3 regions of the Kocuria sp. CPCC 205231 genome follow, and region 1 is predicted to be linked to each of the others. Evidence: riboswitches for the same ligand, from Rfam matches in the RefSeq annotation. Region 1 holds a riboswitch; each other region holds the start of a gene.
What was found. Region 1 has a riboswitch for S-adenosylmethionine ahead of RF640_RS08635 (LLM class flavin-dependent oxidoreductase). Riboswitches for the same ligand answer to the same signal wherever they lie in the genome.

Region 1 (7,034 bases):
GCGACGACGACTCCTGGGCCGCCACTGGCTGCCCGGGGTGGTCGGTCCGGGACCTCACCCACCACTGCGCGATGGACGCCCTGCGGGGGCTGGTCGCGCTGCACACGCCCACCACCGCCCGCCCCGACCGGGACGCCGCGACCTACTGGACCGACTGGGGCGGCGATCCCGCGGGGGCCGCCGAGGCCCGGCGCCACACCCGCGTGGCCGCGTCCATGGTCCTGGACTGGGAGCCGGTGCGCGCCCTCCACCGCGAGACCACCCGGGCGCTCGTGCACGCCGCGCAGCACTGCGGCGACGGCGCGGTCCGCACCCAGGGGCACGTGCTGCGCGTCGAGGACCTGCTGAGCACCCTCGCGGTGGAGGCCACGGTCCACCACCTGGACCTGATCCAGCACCTGGACGGCTCCCCGGGTCCCGCCGTGGACGGGCTCGCCGAGGTCCGCCGGGTCCTCACCGACCTGTGGGAGCGGGAACCGCTCGAGCACTGGAGCGACGAGCACTTCGCCCGCGTGGGCACCGGCCGGGCGGAGCTGACCGCCCAGGAGCGTGCGGAGCTGGGCGCGCACGCGGACCTCCTGCCGCTCTTCTCCTGACCCTCCCCCCTCCGCGAGGTCGCCGACACGTGCAATCCCGCGGAGGAAGAAGGAGGGGGAACGGGTTCCGTGCCAGGCTGGGGGCATGAGCCGCAACGACCCCGCCGTCATCGACCGCCTCATGGCACGGCCCGGCCGGTGGGCCGTGGTGGGGTTGACCGGCAACACGGCCCGTCCGGCGCACTCGGTGGCGAAGCGGATCCGGGACGACCTCGGCATGACGATCGTCCCGGTCAACCCGAAGGGCGAGCCGGTGCACGGCGAGCCCGGCCACCGCACGCTCGCCGAGGTCCCGGGGCCGATCGACGTGGTGGACTGCTTCGTGAACTCCCGCCGCGTCGGCGCGGTGGTGGACCAGGCCATCGCCGTGGGCGCCGCCGCGGTGTGGCTGCAGCTGGGCGTCGTCGACGAGGACGCCGCCGCCCGGGCGGAGCGGGCCGGCCTCGACGTGGTCATGGACACCTGCCCCCTGATCGAGCTCCGGTCCCTGCTCCGGCGGGGCTGGACCCTGGACCCGGGCCGGACCCCGCCGCTCGCCCCGCCCGGCTGAACGACCCGGCTGAGCGACCCGGCGGAGCCGCCCGAACCGGGTGGGCGCAGGCCCGATGCGGGCCGGGACCGTCCCCGTGCGGCGGGACCGCACAGGGGTTGCACCCGGTCAGGGGCCACCCGCTAAGCTGTCCCCCGACGACGATGACGAGTCCCGACACGAAGCTCTGGCTGGTCGGGCGGCAACCCTCTCCCGTAGCGGGGTGCCCCAGATGAACATCGGGCCGCGGTGCACGTGCTCCGCGGCAAGTACGGCGCCCACCAGTGCGTCGGACCCGCGGGCAGGTCTCCACGACGCACGGGCGCGGGTCGGCATCGACCCGGGAGGAACACCCCATGAGCAAGCGCATCGCCCTGAACGCCTTCGACATGACCTGCGTGGGCCACCAGGCCCCCGGTCTGTGGAAGCACCCCCGCTCCCGGGCGGACGAGTACAACACGATCGAGTACTGGACGGACGTCGCCCAGGTCCTGGAGAAGGGGCTCTTCGACGCGCTGTTCCTCGCGGACGTCGTCGGGTACTACGACGTCTACCAGAACTCCGCGGCCCCGGTGATCCGGGACGCCACCCAGATCCCGGTCAACGACCCCTTCATGCAGATCTCCGCGATGGCGGCCGTGACGAAGCACCTCGGCTTCGGCGTGACGAGCGCGATCACCTACGAGCAGCCGTACCCGCTCGCCCGGAAGTTCGCGACCCTCGACCACCTCACGAAGGGCCGGATGGGCTTCAACGTGGTGACGTCCTACCTGAAGTCGGCCGCCGAGAACCACGGGCTGACGGAGCAGATCTCCCACGACGAGCGCTACGAGATCGCCGAGGAGTTCATGGAGGTCTGCTACAAGCTCTGGGAGGGCTCCTGGGAGGACGGCGCGGTCCGGCGCGACCGGGTCAACGGGGTCTTCGCCGACCCGGCGCTCGTCCACCCGATCCAGCACCACGGCAGGTACTTCGACGTCCCCGGCATCGGGCTGACCGAGCCGTCCCCGCAGCGCACGCCGCTGATCTTCCAGGCCGGGGCCTCCTCCCGCGGGCGGGCGTTCGCCGGCCGCCACGCGGAGGCGGTGTTCGTGGGCGGCATCCGCCCGGACCTGACCCGGGTGGTGACCGACAAGCTGCGCGACGAGGCGGAGGCCGGCGGGCGGGACCGGGACGACCTCAAGATCTTCGCCATGCTGCACGTGATCGTCGACGAGACCGACGCGAAGGCCGAGCAGAAGCGCCGCGACTACGAGCGGTACGCGGACACCGACGGCGCGCTGGGCCTCGTGGGCGGCTGGTCCGGGCTGGACCTGGGCCGCTACGACGAGAACGACGTCCTGGAGTACATCAAGACCGACTCGATCCAGTCCTTCCTGACCCCCTTCACCACGGCCGACCCGCACAAGAAGTGGACGATCAAGGAGGTCGCCAAGCACATCTCGATGGGCGGCATGGGCGTGCCGATCGTCGGGTCCCCGCAGACCGTGGCCGACGAGCTCGAGCGGTGGATCGACGAGGGCGGGCTGGACGGCATCAACCTCGCCTACCACGTGTCCCCGGGCTCGTTCGAGGACTTCGTGGAGTGGGTCGTGCCGGAGCTGCAGAAGCGCGGCCGCTACCGCACCGGCTACGAGGGCACCACGCTGCGCGAGAACCTCTACGGCAAGGGGCAGACCAAGGTGCTCGGCACCCACCCCGCCGCCGCGTTCCGGGGCGCCTACGCGGGCAGGCCCTCCGCCGCGGACACCCCCGCCCGCCAGCTGGCCCTCTGACCCCCGTCCCCTGACCCCGCGGCTCCGCCGAGAGCACGGGGCAGGGCACGGACGAGGGGCCCCCGCGTGCGGGGGCCCCTCGTCCGTGCCGGGTCAGGACGCCGGTGCGGCGCTCCAGCGCAGCAGGGCCGCGACGTCCGTGCCGTGGGGCAGCGCCCCCGGCGGCACGAAGACGGGGCGGCCGTCGGTCAGCACCGCGGCGCGCACCAGCGCGGCGTCGGCGGAGACCCGGCCCAGCACGCCGGCGCCCACGGCCTCCGACTCCTCCAGGGCGATCCACGGCTCGGCGTCCAGGGCGATGAGCTGCTGCTCCGTGTCCAGGTGGGTGTCGTCGATCAGCAGCGTCTCCGCCTGGGCCTGCTGCAGGGCGGAGACCACGGGCGCCATCCCCGAGACGGCGGTGGGGTCCGCGCGTCCCTGCTGCTCGGCGAGCCGCTCGAGCAGCGCCTGCTGGCGGTGCGCCACGACCTCCGCCACGCGCTCCTCGACCTGGTGGTCGAAGTCGGCGGACTTGCTGCCCTCCGCCCGGGTGTTGGCGTCCACGACGCTCAGCATCCCCCGGCTCGCCTTGGACAGCTGCTCCTCGACCAGGCCCCGGGCCCGCAGGTCCCCGGCCAGGACGACGAGCTGGGCCCCGCTCTCGGCCACGACCTTGTCGATCTGCTCGGCCACCTGCTCGGTGTTGCGCCGCCACACGTCCTCCGTGTGCCGCTGCCAGCGCCCCTGCGACCAGCCGCCCCCGGGGAACTTCTTCAGGTGCTCGGTCTCGCCCTCGATCTGCTGCTCGTCCGCGGCCCGGACGCGGCTGGCGTGCTGGAGGCAGATCTCGCCGCCGTCCCGGCCCACCTCGGCGACCACGTACGGGAAGTCGTCCGGGCGGTGCCGGAACAGGGGAGTGAGATCGGGGACGTCCTCCACCTGGACGACACCGCTGCCGGCCCGGGGCCCGGGGAGGACCTCGTCGATCTCCACGGTGCCTCCGCGCACCAGCAGGTACCGGCACACCGGGTCCGGCACGCCCTCGGCCGGGCGCACGGCGGCCTCCACCGCGGCGAGGTCGGCCTTGCTCGCACCCTGGCGCTCCAGCTCTCGGCAGATGTTCTCCGGAAGCACGTCGATGGCGTGCAGCGAGTCGACGGTGCCGGTGCTGATGTCCGTGTACACGGTGCACCAGGGGCCCTTGCTCTTGAACAGTTCGGCGTAGCGGTGGAATCGGCTCGTCATGATCGACAACTCCTGCTGTTGAGCGGTGCTTCCTGTGGTGCAGACCACGTTATCCGACCACCAGGGGGCTGGGAACAGACGACCCGACGAGTAGGGTCGGAGGCACACGACCGGCCCCACGGCCGGTGGTCCCGCAGGTCCCACGACGCAGGAGGCAGTCATGAGCGACGTACCCGAGTACGACGAGGCCGACCGGCTCGAGCAGTCGATCGACGCCGATCAGCAGGATCTCGACGACCAGGACGAGGAGGCTCCGGTGCACGCGCCCGACCGCTCGGAGGCGTCCTCCCTCGAGGCGAACCCCGACGACCTCGTGGAGCAGGACCAGGAGGTCGTCCTCGACGAGCCGCAGGAGGTCTCCACGCTCGAGGAGGAGTGAGCCGCGCACCGCGCGGGGGCAAGGACCCCGCGCGGTGCGTCACACCGCGGACCAGCCGCCGTCCGAGGGCATGATCACGCCGTTGACGTTGGAGGCGTCGTCGCTCGCGAGGAAGGCGATGACGGCGGCGACCTGCTCTGCCGTGGCCGTGGCACCGGGGGCGACCGCGTTGGTGCGGATGCCGTCCGCGGCGTGCGTGAGGGCGGTGCTCTTCGTCAGCCCGGCCACGGCGTGCTCGGAGGCGGTGTAGGCCGCGCCCGCGGCGGAGCCGCGCAGGGCCGCCTCGGAGGCCACGTTGACGATCGCTCCCCGTCCGGAGGCCCGGAGCAGCGGGATCGCCGCGCGGGCCACGGCGCCGCCCTCTTCATGGTGGTGCGGAACGGGCCCGGAAAAACTTCCCGGAAAAAATGTGACCTGCTGCATCCACGGAGGGGTCAACGGCGGTAGTACGGGTGCAAGGTCGATTCCGCTTCCGCCAGGGAGCCCGTTCAAGGAGCAGTTACCATGCGCAAGACCCTTTCCGCCGCAGCAGTCCTCGGCCTCGGTGCCGGTGCCCTCAGCATGAGCCCGGCGTTCGCCGCCGAGCACGCCGAGCTCTCCGTGCTCCACGGCGTCCCCGACACCGTCGTGGACGTCTACGTCAACGGTGAGCTCACCCTCGACGACTTCGAGCCGGGCACCCTGGCCGGCCCGCTGGAGCTGCCCGCCGGCAGCTACGACCTGGCCATCACGGCCCCCGACGCCGCCGACGCCTCGGAGCCGATCATCGGTCCCGTCACCGCCGACCTGCAGACCGGGATGAGCTACACGGCCGCGGCCCACCTCGACGCCGAGGGCAACCCCACGGCCGCCCTGTTCACCAACGACATGTCCGAGATCGAGGCCGGGAAGTCGCACCTGACCGTCCGGCACGTGGCCGCGGCCCCGGCCGTGGACGTCCTCGCGGGCGACCAGGCGATCATCACCGGGCTCGAGAACCCGAACGAGGAGACCCTCCCGGTCGACGCCGGCACGGTCTCGGCGTCCGTGGCCGCCGCGGGCACCACCGAGCCCGTCATCGGCCCCGCCGATCTCGAGCTCGCCGAGGGCACCCACAACATCGTGTACGCGTGGGGCTCCCTCGAGGCCGGGAACCTGGACCTCGCCGTCCAGACCCTGGAGGGCATGGAGCAGGCGCCCGAGGCCGTGCCGGGCGGCCAGTCCGGCCTCGCGGCCCAGGAGCAGCGCACGATGCTGACCGCCGGCCTCGCGGCCGCCGGTGCGCTCGGGCTGATCGGCGCGGCGTACGGTGCCCGCCGGGTGCTCGCGGGGAACCGCCGGTAGTGAGCGGTCCTGACAGGCACGGTCCGGGTGCGCGGCAGGCTGCGGCCCACCGCGCGCCCGGACCGACAACTCCCGGCACCCGTCGTCGTCTGGCGGCGGTGGGTGCCGGGGCGGTCGCCTCGGTGTCCCTGCTCGCGGCAGCGGCCGTCACCGCTCTCCCGGAGAGCGGGGCCGTGCCGCCCGCGAACTCCCTGGCGGCGGGACCGTACCAGGGCGAGGAGGCGGTGCCGGCACTCGCCGGCCTCGACCGTCCGGTCTCCGCGGAGGCCCCGGCGCAGTCCGCCGCGGCACCCGCGGAGATCCCGGTCGCTCCCGCCACCCAGGCGCCCGCCGAGAAGGTCCCCGCCCCCGTGCGGGTGGTCGTGGACGGCTCCCCGATCGACATGCCGGTGGTCCCGGTGGGGGTCGAGGACAACGGGGCCATGACCATCCCGGACAACCACGTGGAGCTGGGCTGGTACCGGTACGGTCCGTCCCCCGGGGCGGACGAGGGCGCCGCGGTCGTCGCCGGCCACGTCGACACCCTCACCGAGGTCACGCCGATGGCGCAGCTCAAGGACGTGCCGGTCGGGGCGGAGGTCCGCGTGGAGCGCGCGGACGGGAGCGTCCAGCGCTACCGCACCGAGTCCGTCCAGCACGTGCACAAGAAGTCCCTCGCGGAGGCGGACCTGTTCCGCCGGACCGGCGAGCCGGTGCTCCACCTCGTGACGTGCGGCGGGGAGTGGCTCGAGGAGATCGGGGACTACGAGGACAACGTGGTGCTGCGGGCGGTCCCGGTGCCCTGAGCGGCGGAGGGAGGCGAGAGGCGCATGACCGGATGGCCGGTGTCCACTAGGCTGGGCAGGACTCGTGCGCCCGCGCACCGCCCGGCCGCCCGCGACCACGACCTCCGCCCCACGAGGAGTCCTTCCACGATGCCGCCGCCGCCCCCGGACTGGGGACCCGAGCTCGACGCCGCGTTCGCCGCGGGGGACGAGCAGGCGCTGAGTGCCGCGTACCGGCACTGCGCCGGGGTCATCCGGGGTCTCGCCCTCCGGGCGCTGCGCGACGACGCGGGTGCCGACGACGTGGTGCAGGAGGTCTTCATCCGGGCGTGGAAGTACCGGTCCGGCTACCGCCCCGAGCACTCCTCGGCCCCCGCCTGGCTCATCGGGATCGCGCGCAACTGCATCGCCGACGCCGCGAGGACCGCCGGCCGCGAGGCGGAG
Region 2 (7,034 bases), on a different contig from region 1:
CCGGTACGTGGTCAGCGACGCCGCCGCCCTGACCGGCACGCCCTGCGTCTGGGGCTCCATCCTGCGCTTCGAGGGCCAGGTCAGCGTGTTCTGGGCCGGGCACGGACCCACCTACCGGGACCTCTACCCCGAGGCCCCGCCGGACGGGGAGGTGCCCAGCTGCGCCGAGGGCGGGGTCTTCGGCATGCTCCCCGCGACCGTCGGCGCGGTCATGGTCACCGAGGCCGTCAAGCTCGTCACCGGCACCGGGGAGCCCCTGCTCGGGCGGGTGCTGCTGCACGACGCGCTCGCGATGACCTGGCGCGAGATGCGCCTGGACCCGGATCCCGGCGCCGCCCCGGTCACCGCGGTCGCCGCGCCCGAGGCCGTGTGCGCGCTGCCCGGGGCGGGTCCCTCCGAGACCGTCGCGGCGGCTGAGCTGGCCCGGCTGCTGGAGCACCGGGAGCGCGGGGAGGCGACCTTCGCCCTGGTGGACGTGCGCGAGGACTGGGAGCGGGAGCTCGTGGCCATCGACGGCGCCGTGCCCGTGCCGCTGCAGGAGATCCTGGACCGCGGCGCGGACGCACTGCCCCGGGAGGCCCGCGGCGCGGACCTCGTGCTGCACTGCAAGGCCGGGGCCCGCTCCGCGACGGCGCTCGCCGCGCTGCGGCCGTTCTTCGCCGGGCGGGAGGAACGGGTCCGGCACCTCGAGGGCGGGGTGCTGGCCTGGGTGGCGCAGGTGGAGCCGGACAAGCCGGTCTACTGAGCCGGTCGGCGCCCCGGCCCCGTTCTCCCCCGCCCCTCTTCCGTCCGGGGCGGAGGGCGTGCCGCGCCGGAGCCGTACACCACGCGGGCCGAGGTGACGGTCTGTGACGTCGTCGTGACCTCCGATGACGTCCGGACGTCATCCGGTGGCACCGGACCTCGGTGGTCTGGTGCCATGTCAGACGTCACCATTCAGAGCGGCCGAGAGATCTGGCTCGACGACGCCGCAGCAACCCGTCCTTCCCAGGGGTCAGGGTGCTAACGCCAGAACCGATGGAGATCCCGGATCTGCAGTCGGTCCGTGACGTCAGCGTCCGGCGCTGCCGTCACCGGACCAGCCACTGGCGCGAGTGGGCGGCCGGCAATCCTCGGTGCGACCGAGAGGACCACCGCATGACCCCGAGCACGGTCGAGGAGACCACCGCCCATCCCCGCGCCGGCACGAATCCCGCCGCCGGCCTGCCCGCGGACTACGCCGGGCTGCGGGAGCACTTCCGGCCGCTGTTCGCGGAGATCGCCGCCGGCTCCCTGGACCGGGACCTCCGGCGCGCGCTGCCCTACGCGGAGGTCCGCCGGCTGGACCGGGCCGGGTTCGGCGTCCTGCGCGTGCCGGCGGCCCACGGCGGTCCCGGGGTCAGCCTCGAGGACTTCACCCGGCTGCTGGTCGACCTGGCCGAGGCGGACTCCAACATCGCCCACCTGTACCGCTCCCACCACGGCTTCGTGGAGTCCCTGCGCTTCCTGCCCCGGGAGCTCCAGGAGGTCTGGTACCCGCGGGTGCTGGCCGGGGCCACCGTCGGCAACGCCTCCACGGAGAAGGGCGGCAACGCGCTCGGCACCCTGAACACCGTGCTGAGCCGGACCGCCGAGGGCTGGGAGCTCACCGGCCGGAAGTTCTACGCCACCGGCTCCGTCTTCTGCGACTACACCCGCGTCTCGGCCGCGCTGGACGGCCGGGACGGGCGCCGCTTCGCCGTCGTCGCCACGGACGCCGAGGGCGTGACGCTCGAGGACGACTGGGACGGCTTCGGGCAGAAGCTCACCGGCACCGGCACCGCGGTCTTCGACCGGGTGCGCGTCCCGGACGACGCCGTGCTGGACCGCACCGCCGGCAGCGCGGAGGCCGTCCACGAGGCCGCCTTCTTCCAGCTCGTGCTGCTGGCCGTGCTGGCCGGCATCGCCCGGGCGGCCCGGCGGGACGCGGTGGAGACCATCGCCGGACGCCGGCGGACCTTCAACACCGGGCTCGGCCTGCCGTTCCGCGACGACCCGCTGATCCAGGAGGCCACCGGCCGGATCTCCGCCAAGGCCTTCGCCGCCGAGGCCACCGTGCTGCACGCCGCCCGCGCCCTGGACGACGGGATCGCCGCCGCCGCAGCGGCCGGCGCCGACCGGCCGGAGTTCACCGGGAGCCTCCCGGCGGCGCTGCACGAGTCCGAGATCGCCGTGGAGCACGCCCAGGTCACCGTGCCGGAGCTGGCGCTCGGCGCGGCCCAGGACCTGTTCCTCACCGTGGGCGCCTCCGCCACGTCCACGGCCAAGGGCCTGGACCGGCACTGGCGCAACGCCCAGACCGTGGCCACCCACAACCCGATCGCCTTCCGCGCCCGCGCCCTCGGCGACTACCTCATCAACGGGACCCTGCCGGAGGGCCTGAACGCCATCGGCGACGCCAGGACCGACGCCACGCCCGGTGCGACGACCGATGCCACGCCCGACGCCACGCCCGGTGCGACGACCGATGCCACGCCCGACGCCACGACCGTCGCCGACCGAACCCCAGGAGCCTGACGCATGAGCACCCCGACCCCGACCACGGCCGCGGCCGCCGCGGGACGCACCAGCGTCGTCCACGGCAAGAAGCGCGTCCTGGCCTCGGCCTTCGCCGGCACCACCATCGAGTGGTACGACTTCTACCTCTACGGCACCGCCGCCGCGCTGGTCTTCAACGTCCAGTTCTTCCCCATGGCCACCGAGCTCGGCGGCATCGTCGCGTCCTTCGCCACCCTCGCGGTCGGGGTGATCGCCCGGCCCCTGGGCGGGATCATCGCCGGGCACCTGGGGGACCGGATCGGCCGCAAGGCGCTGCTGGTGGCCTCCCTGCTGCTCATGGGCGTGGCCTCCACCCTGATCGGCCTGCTGCCCACCTACGACGTGATCGGCTGGTGGGCCGTCGTCGGGCTCGTGCTCCTGCGCATCCTCCAGGGCCTGTCCGCCGGCGCGGAGTGGGGCGGCTCCGCGCTGCTGAGCGTGGAGCACTCACCGGCCCGGCACCGCGGGTTCTTCGGCTCCTTCACCCAGATCGGCTCCTCCGCCGGCATGCTGCTGGCCACCGGCGCGTTCTTCATCGTGCAGAACGTCATGAGCGAGGAGCAGTTCGCCGCCTACGGCTGGCGCATCCCCTTCCTGCTCTCGGCCCTGCTCGTGGCGGTGGGTCTGTGGATCCGACTCGGCGTGGCCGACGCCCCGGAGTTCCTGGAGCACCGCGCCTCGGGCAACGTGGCCAAGGCCCCCCTGCGGGAGCTGCTCACCCACCACCGCCGCCCGGTGCTGGTCACGATCGGCCTGCGCCTGGCCCAGAACGCCGTCTACTACCTGGTGACGGTCTACATGCTGACCTACCTGCGGGACGTGCGCGGGGACAGCGCCGCGGGCGTGACCGCGGTGATGATCGCCTCGGCCATCGGCCTGTTCTCCACCCCGTTCTGGGCCTGGCTGTCCGACCGGGTGGGCCGGAAGGTCGTCTCGGTGAGCGCCTACGCGGCGATCGGCGTCTTCGGCTGGGTGCTGTTCGCCTTCCTCGAGACCGGCCCGCTCGCCCTGCTGCCGCTCGTGGTGATCCTCGGCATCAACCTCGTCCACGACGCGATCTACGGCCCGCAGGCGGCCTGGTTCGCCGAGCAGTTCCCCGTGCACGTGCGGTACTCGGGGGTGAGCTTCGGCTACCAGGTCGGCACCGTCCTGGGCGGCGGGCTGATGCCGATGATCGCCGCCCTGCTCTTCGCCGCCGGCGGGGACACCCCGTGGCTGATCGCCGGCTACCTCTCCGTGCTGGCCGTGCTCTCCGTCGTCGCCGCCCTGGCCGCGAAGGACCCCGCCCGCGACCAGCGCGGCACCGAGCTCACCGACCTGCACTCCGGCCGGACCGCGGCCGCCCCGGCCGCCGCGACCCCCGCCGCCGCGAGCGCCACCCGGACCACCCCCGAGAGGACCACCGTATGAGCCGCCCCCTGCTGCTGAACGCCTTCGACATGATGGTGCCCGTGCACCAGTCACCGGGACTGTGGCGCCACCCGGAGGCCGGGGTCACCGGCTTCGACACGCTCGAGTACTGGACGTCCCTGGCCCGCACCCTCGAGGAGGGCGGCTTCACCGCGCTGTTCCTGGCCGACGTCCCCGGCGTCTACGACGTGTACGGCGGCGGGACCGGGGCCACGGCCCGCGGGGGAGTGCAGTACCCGGTGCTCGACCCGCTCGTCGCGGTGCCGGCGATGGCCGCGGCGACCGAACGGCTCGGCTTCGGCGTGACCGCCTCGGTCACCTACGAGGCCCCCTACCTGCTGGCCCGCACCTTCGCGACCCTCGACCACTTCACCCGCGGCCGGGTGGCCTGGAACGTGGTGACCTCCTACCAGGACTCCGCCGCCCGGAACCTGGGCATGGACCGGCAGATCCCGCACGACGAGCGCTACGACCGCGCCGACGAGTACATGGAGGTCATGTACAAGCTCCTCGAGGGCTCCTTCGGCCCCGGGGCCGTGAAGGCCGACGCCGAGGCCGGGGTCTTCGTGGACCCGGACCTCGTGCACCCCGTCGGCCACGAGGGCACCTGGTTCTCCGTGCCCGGCCAGGCGCTGGCCCACCCCGGACCCCAGGGCACCCCGTTCCTGTTCCAGGCCGGCGCCTCGAAGCGCGGACAGCAGTTCGCCGTGGACCACGCCGAGGCCATCTTCTTCATCGGCAACACTCCCCAGCTCGTGCGCCGGTGGACCGACGGCGTCCGGGCCGAACTGGCCGCACAGGGACGGGCCGAGGACTCCGTGAAGACCTTCGCCATGGCCACCGTGGTGGTCGCCGAGACCGACGACGAGGCCCAGGCCAGGCTCGACGGATATCGCCGGCACGTGGACATCGAGGGTGCGCTGTCCCTGTTCGGCGGCTGGACCGGTGTCGACCTGGCCGGGGCGGACCCCGACGCGCCGCTCGAGTACGTGGCCACCGACGCCAACCAGTCCGCGCTCGCGGCGTTCACCTCGCTGTCCCCGGACCGGACCTGGACGGTGCGGGACCTGGCCGAGTTCGTGGCCATCGGCGGCCGCGGGCCCGTCATCGCCGGGGCCCCCGGCACCGTGGCGGACGAGCTCGAGCGCTGGCGCGAGGAGGCCGGCGTGGACGGCTTCAACATCTCGGCGGCCGTGCGGCCGGCGGACCTGGAGCGGTTCACCACGATGGTGTCGCCCGAGCTGCGGCGCCGCGGCCTGCTGCCGGAGCCCGGGTCCGTGCCCGCCGGCACGACGCTGCGCGAGGCCCTGACCGGCGCCGGCCCGAGGCTGGCCGACGACCACCGTGGGGCCTCCTACCGCCGCTGACCGCCGAGCCGTCGGGGCGCACCGCTCGACGGGTCCCGGGGTCGTCCGTCGTCCCGGTTCCTCGGGACGAAGCGCTCCTGCCCGGGAGAGGGCAGGAGCGCTTCACCGCGCCGAGGCGCAGGAGGTGACCCCCGGCCGCCGGGGAACGGCTCGCAGGGGTCGCTGCACCGGTGTGGGGGCCGGTGCCACCCGAAAACTACCAGACGGTAATATGGTGGCGCACCATCCTGTGCAGATGCATGAATTCAAGCGTCTCGGGGCCTCCCGACGTCCTAGCCTCCTTCCCCGTGTCTCGTGCCGCGACGACCGGGGTCGCGGGCAGTCATGTGCCATCGGAGAGGGGAACGAGACGCCACAGAAGTGTGCACGCCTGGTCTGCTAGAAGCCTCGGAGGATCACGTTCCAGTAGTCCCGGGGGAGGACCTCGAGGTCGAAGAACCAGGAGGCGCGGTTCGGGGCCAGCAGCGGCACGCCGGGGATGCTGGGCGCCAGTTCGTTGTCCCGGTCGAACTCGGCCAGCACGGCCCGGCCCCGCCGCACCGTCACGGGGGTCACGGTGTACCCGTCGTAGGAGGCCGTGGGCTCCCGGCCGTCCCGGGCGGCCAGGAGGTTCTCGGTGAGGATCTTCGTCTGGTGGCGCAGTGCCCCGCCGGACGAGGCGGTTCCCAGCGCGGCCGCGTCCCCGCAGGCCCACACGGTGGGCACGCGGCGGTGGCGCAGGGTCTGTGCGTCCACGTCCGCGTAGCCGCCCCAAGCGGTGCCCGGGCCCGGCGCGACGCCCAGCCCCGCGTCGGCGATCCAGGCCGGGGCCCGGTGGACGGGGCAGTGGTGCAGCAGGTCGTAGGACAGGTCCCGCGGCGCCCCGCCGACCGTGGCCCGCAGCCGGCGGGAGCCGGCGTCGATCGACTGCACGTGGGCGCTCGTCAGGACCGTGATGCCGTAGCGCCGGACCCAGGGCTGCAGCACCCGGTCCACGTCCGGCTGGCCGAACACGGTGGCGGTGGGCGTCAGCAGGGTCACCTCGATGTCCTGCAGAACACCCTGGCGCTGCCAGTAGTCGCAGGCCAGGTAGAGGATCTTCTGCCCGATCTGCGGCGTGGGCGCCGGGCCGTCCGGGATCGTGAACAGCGCCCGGCCGCGGCGCAGCCCGCGGATCGGCTCCCAGGTCCTGGGGGCCAGCTCCACGGTGTAGTTGGTCGAGGCGTGCGGGCCGGCCATCGCCTCGGCACTGCCGGGGACACGGTCCCAGTCCGGGGTGGAGCCCGCGCAGATCACGACGTCCCGGTAGCCGATGTGCTCGCCGGAGGACAGCGTGGCCGTCCGTGCCGCCGGATCCAGTGCCTGGACACGGTCCTGGATCCATCGCACGCCGCGAGGCATGACGCGGTGCTGGGCGCGGGACATCTGGGGCACGGTCTTCAGTCCGGCGCCCACGTAGGAGAGCAGCGGCCGGTAGTGGTGCGTGGACTTCGGCTCTGCGATCACGATGTCCGTGATGCCCTTGCGGCGCAGTCGTGCGGCCAGGGAGATCCCGGCATTGCCGCCGCCGATCACGAGGACGTCAGCGGCGTGATCCGAGGGTGCAGTGGTCATCGTGACTCCGTGGGACGAGGATGGCTCCACGGCCCCGATCGGGGCTGCCCGACCATTCGACCACGAGCCGCGGCGCCCACGCCCGGGCGGTGGGCATCCGAGGATTGA
Region 3 (7,034 bases), on a different contig from region 1:
TCGAGCTGCTGCCCCGGATCCTGCACGGCATCGCCGCTCCCGACCTGTCCACGCCGATCGCCGGGGCGCGGTCCGCGCTGCCGTTCGGGATCGCCCCGACCGGCTTCACCCGCTTCATGCACGCCGAGGGCGAGATCGGGGGAGTCCGTGCGGCGGAGCAGGCCGGCATCCCCTTCACGCTGTCCACCATGGGCACCCGCTCGCTGGAGGAGGTCGCCGCGGCCGGACCGGACGCCACCCGCTGGTTCCAGCTGTACCTGTGGAAGGACCGGGCCCGGTCCCGGGACCTGCTGGAGCGCGCCGCGGCCCACGGCTACGGCACCCTGCTCGTCACCGTGGACACCCCGGTGGCGGGCCAGCGGCTGCGGGACGTGCGCAACGGCATGGTCATCCCGCCCAGGATCACGCTGCGGACGGTGGCCGACGCCTCCTACCGGCCCGAGTGGTGGTTCAACTTCCTCACCACGGACTCCCTGAAGTTCGCGTCCCTCTCGAGCACGAGCGCCGACCTGCCCACCATCACGAACTCGATGTTCGACCCGACCTTGTCCTACGCGGACCTCGAGTGGATCCGCTCCGTGTGGCCGGGGAAGCTCTTCGTGAAGGGCGTGCTGACCCGGGACGACGCCCGGCAGTCCCTGGCCGCGGGGGCCGACGGGCTGGTGGTCTCCAACCACGGCGGCCGCCAGCTGGACCGCGCCCCCGCCTCGCTGCACGCGCTGCCCGAGGTGCGGGACGAGGTGGGGGAGGGCGTCGAGCTGATCCTCGACTCCGGGGTGATGAGCGGCGCCGACGTGATCACCGCCCTGTGCGCCGGAGCGGACTTCGTCCTCATCGGCCGGGCCTACCTCTACGGGCTGATGGCCGGCGGGCAGCAGGGCGTGGAGCGGGCGATCGAGCTGCTGGCCGAGGAGGTGCGGATCAGCATGCAGCTGATGGGCGCCGAGACGGTCGCCGACCTGGGCCCGCACCTGCTCGGCGCCCGCCACCACCCCGCCGCCTCCCGCCGGGACACCCCGGCCGACCGGCGCTGAACCACCGGCCCCCGCACCGAGGGGTCGCGTTCCGCCTCCGCCGCTGCCGAGGGGTCGCGTTCTGTCGACAAGTGACCGCGATACCAGCCGAACGCGACCCCTCGCGATGGGGGTGCGCCGGACGCGACCCCTCGCGGGCGGCGGCGGGACCGGGGGCCGCTACAGGTCCGCGAGCACCGACACCGGGTTCTCCACCGCGTCGGCCACCATGCGCAGGAAGCCGCCGGCGGCCCCGCCGTCGCACACCCGGTGGTCGAACGCGAGGGAGAGCTGGGTGACCTTGCGGACGGCCAGCTGCCCGTCGACCACCCACGGGCGGTCGATGATCCGGCCGATCCCGAGGATCGCGACCTCCGGGTGGTTGATGATCGCCGCGGCCCCGTCCGTGCCGAACACCCCGTAGTTGTTGAGGGTGAACGTGGAGCCGGACAGCTCGGCGGGCCCGGCCTTCCCGGAGCGGGCGAGCTCGGTGAGCCGCCGGAGCTCGGCGTCGAGCCCGCGGGCGCTCAGGGTGTGCGCGCCGCGGATGTTCGGCACCACGAGCCCGCGGTCGGTCTGCGCCGCGAAGCCGAGGTTCACGCCGTCGAAGCGCACGATCTCCTGGCTGCCGTCCTCGAGGGTCTCGATCCGCGTGGCGAGCTCGGGGTGGCGGGCCAGGCCGGCGAGCACGAACCGCGCGATCAGCGCCATGAGCCCCGGGGCGGTCGCGGGGTCCTGGGCCTTGAGCCCGGCGCGCAGCTCCACCAGCCTCGTGGCGTCCACGTCCACCCAGACGGTGGCCTCGGGGATCTCGGCGCGGGAACGGGTCATGGCCTGCCCGATGGCCTTGCGGATCCCGGAGACCGGGACCCGCTCCGCGACCCCGAGCCCCGTGCGGGCGTCCACGGCGGACGGCGCCGCGGTGGTGGACGGCACCGGGGCGGGGGCCGACGACGTCGGGGCCGTGCTCTCCCGCGCGGCCGGTGCGGCGGGGGCGGCCGCCGCGGTCACCACGTCCCGGCGCAGGATGAGCCCGCCGGGGCCCGAGCCGCGCACGGTGGAGATGTCGACCCCGCGGTCCTTGGCGAGCTTGCGCACGATCGGCGAGACGACCGTGGGCGCCAGGCGCGGGGCCGAGGCCATCGCGTCGTGGGCGGCACCCGCGGCCTGCGCCGCCCGGGCCGCGGCCTGCTCCGCGGCCCGCGCGGGGGCAGGCTCGGGGACCGGCCGGGCGGCGGAGGCGGCCGGGCCGGTGGCACCGGCCCGCTTCGGCCGGCGCCGGCGTCCGGCCGTGCCGCCGGCGGGCGTGCCGTAGCCGATGAGCACGCTGCCCGATCCTGCGTCGTCGTCGGAGGCCTCGGCGGCCGCCGCGGGGTCCGCCCCGGCGCGCTCCTCCTCCCGGTAGGACTGCCCGCCCTTCGGGCCGCCGCCCTGCGGGGCGGGCGTCCCGGCCCGGTCCCCGGTGTCGACGGAGATCAGCGGCGCGCCGACGTCGAGGGTCTGCCCCGAGGCGCCGTGCAGCTGGTGCACGGTCCCGGCGAAGGGGCAGGGCACCTCCACGGCGGACTTGGCGGTCTCCACCTCGGCGATCGGCTGGTCCACGGCGACGGTGTCGCCCACCTGGACGAGCCAGCTCACCAGCTCGGCCTCGGTCAGTCCCTCGCCGAGATCCGGCAGGGTGAACGTCTTCACGGTCATGGTCAGTCCTCCCACTGCAGGTCGTCCACGGCGTCGAGGATGCGGTCGACGCTCGGCAGGTAGTGCTCCTCGAGCTTGGGCGCCGGGTACGGGATGTCGAACCCGGTCACGCGGCGCACGGGCGCGGCCAGGGAGTGGAAGCAGCGCTCCTGGACGCGGGCCACGATCTCGGCGGCCACGGACGCGAAGCCCGGCGCCTCGGCCACGACCACCACGCGCCCGGTCTTCCGCACCGACGCGGCGACCGTCTCGTCGTCGAACGGGACGATGCTGCGCAGGTCCACGACCTCGAGCGAGCGCCCCTCGGCGGCGGCGGCCGCGGCGGCCGCCACGGCGGTCGGCACGGACGGCCCGTAGGCCAGCAGCGTGGCGTCCTCGCCGGCGCGGGCGACGACGGCGCGGCCCTCCCGGCGCTCGGGCGCCCCGTTCTCGTAGCGGTCCCTCAGTTCGGCCAGGTCCACGGGGGCCTTGGACCAGTAGAGCTTCTTGGGCTCGAAGAACACGACGGGGTCGTCCGAGTCGATCGCCTCGCGCAGCATGAGGTAGGCGTCCTCGACCGTGGCGGGGGTGAACACCTTCAGCCCGGGGGTGTGGGCGTAGTAGGCCTCGGAGGAGTCGCAGTGGTGCTCCACGCCGCCGATGCCGCCGGCGTAGGGGATCCGGATGACGATCGGCAGGCGCACGGCGCCGCGGGTGCGGTTGTGCATCTTCGCGATGTGCGAGGCGACCTGCTCGAAGGCAGGGTAGGCGAAGGCGTCGAACTGCATCTCGATGACGGGGCGCATCCGGTTCATCGCCATGCCCACGGCCATGCCGGCGATCCCGGACTCGGCCAGCGGGGTGTCGAAGCACCGGGTGCGGCCGAAGCGCTTCGTCAGCCCGTCGGTGATGCGGAAGACGCCGCCGAGGGTGCCGACGTCCTCGCCGAAGACGACGACGGCGGGGTCGGCGGCCAGCGCGTCGGCCAGGGCGGTGTTGAGCGCCTGGGCGAAGGTGGCGGGCTTGACCGCCGGGGCCTCGCCGGCCGGGGCGGGGGCGTGCAGGGTGCTCACTGTCCGGTCTCCTCTCGGGCGAGCTCGGCGGTCAGGAACTGCTCCTGCTCGGCGAGCTGCGGGGTCTGCTCGGTGTAGACGTGGCGGAACAGCTCGAGCGGGTCGATCTCCACGTCGGCGTTCATGCCGTCGCGCAGGGCCGAGGCGACGTCCTCGGCGGCGGCGGCGATGCGCTGCTCCGCCGCGTCGTCGAGCACGCCCTCGGCGCCGAGGTAGGCGCGCATCCGGGTCACCGGGTCCTTGGCGATCCACTCCTGCACCTCGGCGTCGTCCCGGTAGCGGGTGGCGTCGTCGGCGTTGGTGTGCGCCTGCATGCGGTAGGTGTGCGCCTCCACGAGGAGGGGCTCGGACTCGGAGCGGGCCAGGTCCACGGCGCGCCGCAGGGTGGCGAGCAGCGCCACAAGGTCGTTGCCGTCCACGCGCTCGCCGGCCATGCCGTAGCCGACCGCCTTGTGGGCGAGGCTCGGGGCCGCGGACTGCTGGGACAGGGGCACGGAGATCGCGTAGCCGTTGTTCTGCACGAAGAACACGACCGGCAGCTTGAACACGGCCGCGAAGTTCAGGGCCTCGTGGAAGTCGCCCTCGCTGGTGGCGCCGTCCCCGCACATCGCCAGGACCACGGTGTCCTCGCCGCGCAGCTTGGCGGCGTGGGCCACGCCCACCGCGTGCAGCAGCTGGGTGGTGAGCGGGGTCGACTGGATGCCCACGTGGTGCTCGTGCGGGTCGTAGCCGCTGTGCCACTCGCCGCGGAAGATCGCCATGACCTGCATCGGGTCCACGCCCTTGGTCATGACCGCCACGGTGTCCCGGTAGGTGGGGAACAGCCAGTCGCCCTCCTCGAGGCACAGGGCGGCCGCCACCTGGCAGGCCTCCTGGCCGTGGCTGGACGGGTAGACGGCCATCCGGCCCTGGCGGACCAGCGCGGAGTTCTGGTCGTTGACCCGCCGCCCGACCACCAGCTTCTCGTAGGCGCCCAGCAGGACGTCCGGGGCCGGCAGCGGGTACTCGTGGCCGGGGCCGGTGCCCTGCTCCTCGGGGGCGAGCAGCCGCCCGCTCGGGTCGACCATGCGGATCTCGCCGCGGGCCGGGAGCATGTACTGCTCCGGTGTGATGCCGAAGCTCTGGGAGGCCCGGAGGATCGGGTCCTCGGGGGTCTCGACGGTCTGGCTCATGGTGTCCCCTCGGTCGGTCCCCGGTGCGGCCGCGGTCCGGGGAGGGCAGGAAGGTGGTGCGGCTCTGTCTCCCCAGTATGGGAACCGGGCATGGTTCGTATCCACAGAGCGGGGAAAATGCAGAAGTCTGAGACGGACAGTGCACCGCGCGTGGACGAAATGTTCTAGTGTGGCGTGGAGCACACGCATTCGTCCGACACGTTCCGGGCCCCGCGCCCGACCCGCCCCGAAGGAGCCCGCCGTGCCCTCGACCCCCGTGCCGCTGGACGAGACCGACCGGAAGATCCTCGCGGAGCTGTCCCGGGAAGCGAGGCAGTCCGTGACGGCGATCGCCGCGGCCGTGCACGTCTCCCGCGCCCACGCCTACGCCCGGATCAACCGGCTCCGGGACGAGGGGGTGATCCTGCGCTTCAGCACCGTGATCGACCCGGTCCGGGCGGGCCTGCAGGCCTCCGCGTACGTGACGCTCAAGCTCCAGCAGAACACCTGGCGGGAGCTGTGCGCCCAGCTCCAGGCGATCCCCGCCGTGCACCACATCGCCCTGGTGGGCGGGAACTTCGACGTCATGCTCCTCGTGCGGGCCGTGGACACCGTGCACCTGCGGCAGGTGATCTTCGAGCACGTCCAGCAGCTGCCCGGCGTGGTGGACACCCAGACGTTCCTGATCTTCGAGGACATCGACACCCGGGCCTGACGCGCCGGCCCCGCGCCGGGCCCGGCGCGCACGGCCGGCGTCACGAACCGTCACGGTCGTCATCTTCCGACGCGGAGGGACACCCACTACCTCTGCGCATAGTGTTGTTCCAGCTTCACGAGACGTGACCGCCAAGCTCCGACTTGGTCACGCACCAACCCCATGCTCATTGGGTGGTTCGGATGAGGAAGCGGCCTGCATCTTCCGCGGCGTGCCCACCGGGCCCGCGCGGATGACCGGTGCGGGTAAGAGCAAGGCACAGGAGCAGCGCCATGTCCATCCCCGTGACCGACCACGACCTCGCGACCCGGCAGATCCACGCCGGCACCCACGACCAGGTCGTCCAGCGCACCCTGACGGTGCCGATCTACCAGACCGCGGCCTTCGAGTTCCCGGACTACGAGGCGGCCCGGCAGATGTTCGCCCAGACCCGGGCAGGCTTCACCTACACGCGCACCGGCAACCCCACGGTGGCCGTGCTCGAGCAGCGGATCAGCGACCTCGAGGGCGGCGCGGGCGCCGTGGCGACCGGCTCGGGCCAGTCCGCCGTGGCCGTGGCGCTGCTGGCCCTGCTCGGCCAGGGCGCCGGGAAGCATCTCGTGGCCTCCGAGAAGCTCTACGGGGGCACGGTGGACCTGCTCACCGACTCCTTCGCTGACTACGGCATCGAGGTCTCCTTCGTGGACCCCACCGCCCCGGGGGCGTGGGCCGCGGCCGTGCGCCCCGACACCCGCGCGTTCCTGCTCGAGTCCATCGGCAACCCGCTGGCCACCCTCCCGGACCTGCCCGGGATCGCCGACGTCGCCCGGACCGCCGGCGTGCCCGTCGTCGTCGACAACACCCTCGCGTCCCCGGCCCTGTACCGGCCGCTGGAGAAGGGCGCGGACATCGTGGTGCACTCGGCCACCAAGTTCCTGGGCGGGCACGGCAACGCGCTCGCCGGGGCGGTCGTGGACGGCGGGACCTTCGACTGGTCCGCCCGGCCGGACAAGTGGCCGCAGTTCACCCAGGCCCGCGCCCGCTGGGGCGGACTCAGCCTCGTCGACAAGTGCGCCGCCGCCAGCCCCTACCTGCACCTGGTCCGGGCGAAGTACGTGCACGACCTCGGCACCACGCTCTCCCCGTTCAACGCCAGCCAGATCCTGCAGGGCACCGAGACCCTCGACCTGCGCGTGGCCCGCCACACGGCCTCGGCGCTGGCGGTGGCCGAGTTCCTGGCCGGGCACCCCGCCGTCGCCCGCGTCCACCACCCCGGCGTGCCCGGGGACCCCGGCGCCGGGATCGCGGCCCGGGACTTCCCGCGCGGGACCGGCTCCGTGTTCTCCTTCGACCTCGCCGCCCCGGACGGCGCCGTGGGCCCGTTCATCGACGCGCTCCGGCTGTTCAAGCTGGTCGCCAACATCGG

Region 2: it holds a riboswitch for S-adenosylmethionine, as region 1 does, so the genes downstream of both, RF640_RS02975 (acyl-CoA dehydrogenase family protein) here and RF640_RS08635 (LLM class flavin-dependent oxidoreductase) in region 1, are expected to answer to the same signal.
Region 3: it holds a riboswitch for S-adenosylmethionine, as region 1 does, so the genes downstream of both, RF640_RS15185 (O-acetylhomoserine aminocarboxypropyltransferase/cysteine synthase family protein) here and RF640_RS08635 (LLM class flavin-dependent oxidoreductase) in region 1, are expected to answer to the same signal.

Annotation. Positions count from the first base shown of each region.
Region 1 covers NZ_JAVKPP010000006.1:248,113-255,146, reverse strand. The annotation lists gene RF640_RS08645 (maleylpyruvate isomerase N-terminal domain-containing protein) at 1-596, shown strand, start outside; gene RF640_RS08640 (CoA-binding protein) at 682-1,146, shown strand; SAM riboswitch class IV at 1,289-1,403, shown strand; gene RF640_RS08635 (LLM class flavin-dependent oxidoreductase) at 1,482-2,900, shown strand; gene RF640_RS08630 (Vms1/Ankzf1 family peptidyl-tRNA hydrolase) at 2,994-4,124, opposite strand; gene RF640_RS08625 (hypothetical protein) at 4,285-4,503, shown strand; gene RF640_RS08620 (SDR family oxidoreductase) at 4,543-4,854, opposite strand; gene RF640_RS08615 (DUF4397 domain-containing protein) at 5,008-5,826, shown strand; gene RF640_RS08610 (class F sortase) at 5,925-6,611, shown strand; gene RF640_RS08605 (RNA polymerase sigma factor) at 6,741-7,034, shown strand, end outside.
Region 2 covers NZ_JAVKPP010000002.1:284,193-291,226, reverse strand. The annotation lists gene moeB (molybdopterin-synthase adenylyltransferase MoeB) at 1-745, shown strand, start outside; SAM riboswitch class I at 930-1,024, shown strand; gene RF640_RS02975 (acyl-CoA dehydrogenase family protein) at 1,138-2,535, shown strand; gene RF640_RS02970 (MFS transporter) at 2,539-3,966, shown strand; gene RF640_RS02965 (LLM class flavin-dependent oxidoreductase) at 3,963-5,333, shown strand; gene RF640_RS02960 (NAD(P)/FAD-dependent oxidoreductase) at 5,712-6,926, opposite strand.
Region 3 covers NZ_JAVKPP010000015.1:67,626-74,659, forward strand. The annotation lists gene RF640_RS15160 (alpha-hydroxy acid oxidase) at 1-1,034, shown strand, start outside; gene RF640_RS15165 (dihydrolipoamide acetyltransferase family protein) at 1,194-2,711, opposite strand; gene RF640_RS15170 (alpha-ketoacid dehydrogenase subunit beta) at 2,714-3,754, opposite strand; gene RF640_RS15175 (thiamine pyrophosphate-dependent enzyme) at 3,760-4,935, opposite strand; gene RF640_RS15180 (Lrp/AsnC family transcriptional regulator) at 5,177-5,629, shown strand; SAM riboswitch class IV at 5,743-5,864, shown strand; gene RF640_RS15185 (O-acetylhomoserine aminocarboxypropyltransferase/cysteine synthase family protein) at 5,902-7,034, shown strand, end outside.